DNA from 2 places in the Rothia sp. HMSC065B04 genome. Region 1 is predicted to be linked to the other one. Evidence: riboswitches for the same ligand, from Rfam matches in the RefSeq annotation. Region 1 holds a riboswitch; the other holds the start of a gene.

What was found. Region 1 has a riboswitch for thiamine pyrophosphate ahead of HMPREF2845_RS06480 (ECF transporter S component). Riboswitches for the same ligand answer to the same signal wherever they lie in the genome.
Region 2: linked by a shared signal. The riboswitch ahead of HMPREF2845_RS05535 (bifunctional hydroxymethylpyrimidine kinase/phosphomethylpyrimidine kinase) and the one ahead of HMPREF2845_RS06480 (ECF transporter S component) in region 1 are both predicted to bind thiamine pyrophosphate.

Annotation. Positions count from the first base shown of each region.
Region 1 is NZ_KV808408.1:812,777-815,241, reverse strand. Features, by position in the region: gene HMPREF2845_RS06490 (MFS transporter) at 1-698, opposite strand, end outside; gene HMPREF2845_RS06485 (DUF4235 domain-containing protein) at 859-1,092, opposite strand; TPP riboswitch at 1,360-1,460, shown strand; gene HMPREF2845_RS06480 (ECF transporter S component) at 1,519-2,151, shown strand; gene HMPREF2845_RS06475 (ABC transporter ATP-binding protein) at 2,238-2,465, shown strand, end outside.
Region 2 is NZ_KV808408.1:561,774-564,238, forward strand. Features, by position in the region: gene HMPREF2845_RS05535 (bifunctional hydroxymethylpyrimidine kinase/phosphomethylpyrimidine kinase) at 1-1,417, opposite strand, end outside; TPP riboswitch at 1,409-1,607, opposite strand; gene HMPREF2845_RS05540 (ABC transporter ATP-binding protein) at 1,830-2,465, opposite strand, start outside.

The DNA.
Region 1 (2,465 bases):
AGCACCTCCGGCAGGAAGCGCTCGCGGGTGCGCATACGCACCAGCAGCGGCACGCAGAAGATGAGGCACCAGGCGGCGGCGAACAGCGCGACCGCACGGATATTCAGGGCGTTATCGGTGGTCAGGCCGAGCACCTCGGGGGTAAGCACAAAACCCCACAGCACCACAGCCAGCGCCAGGATGCCGCCAATGTAGCCGGCAGCCCATCCAGCGCCCGAAATCTTACCGATATTGTCCGGGTTAGAGATGCGCGGCAGCACGGCGTTATAGTTCACGTACGCGAACTCGCTGAACACGCTCGCTGCAGAAATCAGGGTCACACCAAGCCACAGGTACTGCGGGGTGGGAGCCACGAAGAAGCACGCCGCCATCGAAGCGACCAGCAGTAGCGTGTTCACGCCGAGCCAGAAGATGCCGCGGCCAGACTTGTCGTTACGCTGACCGGTCACCGGCGCCAGAATCGCAATGAGGAACCCTGCAATGGTCAGACCCAGAGACAGCGCCGAGGAGGTCTCTTCGGGAGTGCCGAAATAGCTACTGGTCAGGTACACGGTGAAGATGAAGGTCATCATAATCGAGTCGAAGCTCGACGAACCAACATCCCACATGACCCAGGACGCGACCGAACGGCGGCTGTTCGCGTGGTCAACGACCCTACGCGGAGCCTTCGTCTTAGGGCGGGGAGAAGAAATAGTCATAGTTGTGCTTTCGGATGCCGAGGTGGCGCTTCAGCGTAGCGGCGGCATGAAACCGGCTGAAGTGGGGCGGGCGTGCTGAAGAGGGAACACCAGGCGGTACGTACCGAGTGGAGATACGTACCGCCTAGTTCATGAACTTTCGCGCGGAGAGCGCAAAGTCTTAGTTGAAGAAACGACGCTGCAGGCGAGCAATACCGAAGCTCACTACAGCACCGACGACGGAGGTCAGAACGGTCCAGAGGATGACCTGACGCAGGGTGTCTTCAGAGTCGTGGGAAATGGCGGGAGGCTGGTTGCCGGTAGCCTTGGTCCAGGCTGCGCCCAGACCCTTACCAACCAGGGCAGCAGCGCCCATGTTGATACCCGCAATGGCAAGCTTAGCGACGGGGTTCATGTGTATCTCCTTAGCTGTATACGATGCGGCGTCCTGCCCGTGAACCCCTTCGGGGTTGGGTGAGAAAAGAGCGCCACTCCCTAGCGTATAGGGTTTAAGGCGTTCGTGCCGCCTTGGAGCCTCTCCGTCCCAAAATTGTACACCGTGCAATTCTGTAATGTGGGCAGAAGAACGAAACAAAAAGCGGCAAATTGGCGCGAACAGCCAGACACGCCTACAATCGAACCTGGACTTCCGCCCGCACCAAAACGGTACGGACAAGGAAGCCCACAACGACAGGGGAGCGCCACCGAGGCGCTGAGAGTGCTAAGCAGACCCTCGAACCTGATCCGGTTAGTACCGGCGTAGGGAGTCGAATTTCTTCTCAATGCCCTCGTCCATTCAGAGGGCGAGGACATTCCCCTTCCAACGAAGGAAGGACCACCAATGTCGCAGAACGTAACCCCCGCCTCCAAGGCATCTAGCCAGGCAGAATCGAAGAAGCCGAACCTGCGCTGGCGAGTCAACGAAATCGTTATCGCCGCAGTTATCGCAGTAGCCTGCGCCGTCATCTTCTGGATCTGGGACATCGCAGTCGGCCCCGCCGCCAAAACTGCACTCGTAGCAGCACCCGAATTCCGCCCCATCGTCGCCGGCGCATGGCTGCTCGGCGGCACCCTCAGCGGCCTGCTCATCCGCAAGCCCGGTGCGGCACTCTTCGGTGAAATCGTCGCAGCATTCATCTCCGTGCTCTTCACCGGCGGCGCGTGGAGTGGTGAAATCCTGATTGCCGGCTTCTTCCAGGGCGTTGGCGCTGAAATCGCCTTCGCAATCTTCCGCTACCGTCGCTGGGACGCATTCGTAGCGGTCTTCGCCGGTGCGCTCAGCGGCCTGTTCATGGGTGTTAACGAAATCTTCATCTACTACCCTGACATGGAACCGGTCAAGGCAATCATCTACGTAGCGTGCGCCGTCATCTCCGGCGCAGTGATCGCAGGCTTCCTCGCGTGGATTCTCGTGCAGAACCTCGCCAAGACCGGTGTGCTCTCCTCGCTGGCATCCGGCAAGACCCGCCGCTAACCGTCAGCAACTAGCCACCCCTAGTCACTCACCACGAGTCACCACTCGGCACACTACAGCAGCCACACAAAGGCTAAGGAACCATCATGGAAGCAACACCGCGCGGGGCGCGCATCGAGCTCAACAACTTCAGCTGGCACCACCCCGGACGCCCAGAACCCGTCATCAGCGGACTCAACCTCACCATCAACCCCGGTGAAAAAGTCCTGCTACTGGGCACCTCCGGCGCAGGCAAATCGACGCTCCTGCACGCCATCGCCGGTGTGCTCCATGATGACGACGGCGAATCCGCCGGCGGCACCATCACCATCAAC
Region 2 (2,465 bases), 250 kb from region 1:
ACCCCATCGTAATCGGTGAGGGCCCACCCAGACGCGCACGGTTCGCCAGCCAGCCCTCGTGTAGCTGCGATTCGGCGGCAATCGCCTCGTGCGCACCGGCGGCCCAGTGCACCTGCGCCTCAGCGGTGTCAGCACGCGCCGAGAGAGTCGCGAGCGCACGCGAATAATCACGCAGGTAGAGGGCGTCCTGATCTAGGTAGAAGGCGAACAGGTCCTCGTCGAGGGTGCCGTCACCGAGGGCACGCACGAAGGGCAGGTCCAGGATTTGGTGCCAGGTTTCGCCACCCGCAGCCCAGAGGGCGGCGGTCCAGGGACCGGCGGGCTTTACGACGGCTTCACCGGCGGGCACGGGGCTGACCGGCAGCAGACGTTCCGGGCTGGTGCCGTCCAGAGTATTGCCCTCAGAGTCGGTGGTGGCGAGCAGGTGATGCCACGGGTACGCGGAGGCGGCAGCCTCCAGGCGGCGGGCACGGGCGGCGTGGTCCACCGGGCCGTGGCCCTCACCGGAGCCAACCTGCAGACCGGCACCTGCGGCAATGGATTCGTGGAGCCAGCGGGTGCTCCACTGCAGGGCGCGGTGGGTGTCTTCGCTGGTCAGAACGCTCTGCTCTGCGGTGTGTTCTGCGGCTTCGGTGTGCTGCAGCAGTTCCACACCCAGGCGGGTTGCCAGCGAAGAGGACAGGGAGCATCCGGTGCCGTGCGTATTACGGCTGTCCAGGCGCGGGGTGCGCACGTGCGCGCAGGTGCCGTCCGGGAAGACCGCGGTGTTACCGGCGTCCTGACCGCACAGGTGGCCGCCCTTCACAATCACGGTGGTTCCGGTCGCCGCCGCAAGGTTCGCCGCCTGCTCGTGCGCCTCATCGAAAGTCTGAGCGGGCTCCTTCTCACAGAGCACGGCGAGCTCCGGAATGTTCGGGGTAATCACATTCACGAGCGGCACGAGGTCGCGCAGCGCCTGCTCCGCTTCCGCCTGCAGCAAGCGGTCACCGCTAGAAGCAATCATGACCGGGTCGAGCACAACCACGGGCACGGGGTGCTCGCTCAGCCAGGTGCGGACAGTGCGGATCGTGTCTGCGTCGCCGAGCATGCCGATTTTCACGGCGTCAACCGTGACGTCATCAAAAACGGCGGCAAGCTGCGCGGTCAAAAATTCCAGGGGCGGGGTGAACACTTCACGAACCCCGCACGTGTTCTGGGCGACCAGTGAGGTGGTCACACACATGCCGTAACCGCCGGATGCGGCAATGGACTTGAGGTCCGCCTGGATACCTGCACCGCCGGAGGGGTCAGTTCCCGCAATGGAGAGAACCCTCGGCACTCGAGCTGTCTGGGATACCCAGGGGGTTCCGGAGGCGCTCGCGCCGGGTACAGGGCTGGAGGTGGGTGCGCACGCGGGCGCGGTAGGCTGCTCTGCCATGATCGATAATCCCTTCGCTAGTTCGAACTAGAGCAGGTTCAATGGGTGATTCTCTCAGCCTTGAGTGTTCTTACGCCGTTTCGTGCGTCCGCTGTGCCGTAGCTCTTCGCTGTACCGTAGCCCTTCGTTGGGCGGTCAGTTTGGCAGGTTAGCGGGTCGCGGGCGTCTCAAGGCACCCCATATCGCTCTGCCAGGTTATCACAACGATTCTCCGTAGCTAAAAGTTCTGCGGGTGACAAGTGAACCTCTCCGAAATTTTCGTTTGAGTCTTGCGTTACTGCAGGGGCTCCTCACCGCCGATTTCAGCGCACTCTTGTACGAAAACCACCCGTTAAACAAGTAGTGCCCGGCACCGCTTCACACGGTACCGGGCACTATCAGCCGGGCTTCTCCTCCGGGCTTAGGTCAGAGCTTAGGTCAGGGCGAAAATCTCTGCCGGTGAACCCTCCGCAATGATCCTACCCTCGTGCAGCAGGACCGCGCGGTCAGCCAGGGAGGCGATACGCGCATCGTGCGAAATGATCAGCACCGCACGGTTCGCCAGCACGGCGCTCAGGGACTCGGTTGCGTCCGCGAGCTCCAGCTGAGTGGTGGACTCGTCCAGAATCACGGCGTGCGGGTCAGCAAGCACAATACGTGCCAGCGCCAGCTGCTGAATCTGGTCGCGAGTCAGAGGCGAATCCGCGCCGCTGACGACAGTATCCATACCCTGCGGCAGGTCGCGCCACCAGCGGGCACCGATAGCGTCCAGCGCCTCGCCCATCTGCTCGACGGTTGCATCCGGCACGACCACCGTAAAGTTATCGGCGAGAGTACCGAAGAAGACGTGCGCTTCCTGGGTGCAGACCAGCAGGCGCGGGCGGCCGTCGGCGGCGGCATCGGTCGGGAAGTCGCCGTGACCGACCGGGCGACCCATCACGGTGATGGTGCCGTCCAGGGCGGTCAGCGAACCACCAATCAGACGAGCCAGGGTGGTCTTACCCGAACCGGAACGGCCCACCAGGGCGAGCGCCTCACCGCGGCGAATCTTCAGGTTGATACCTTCCAG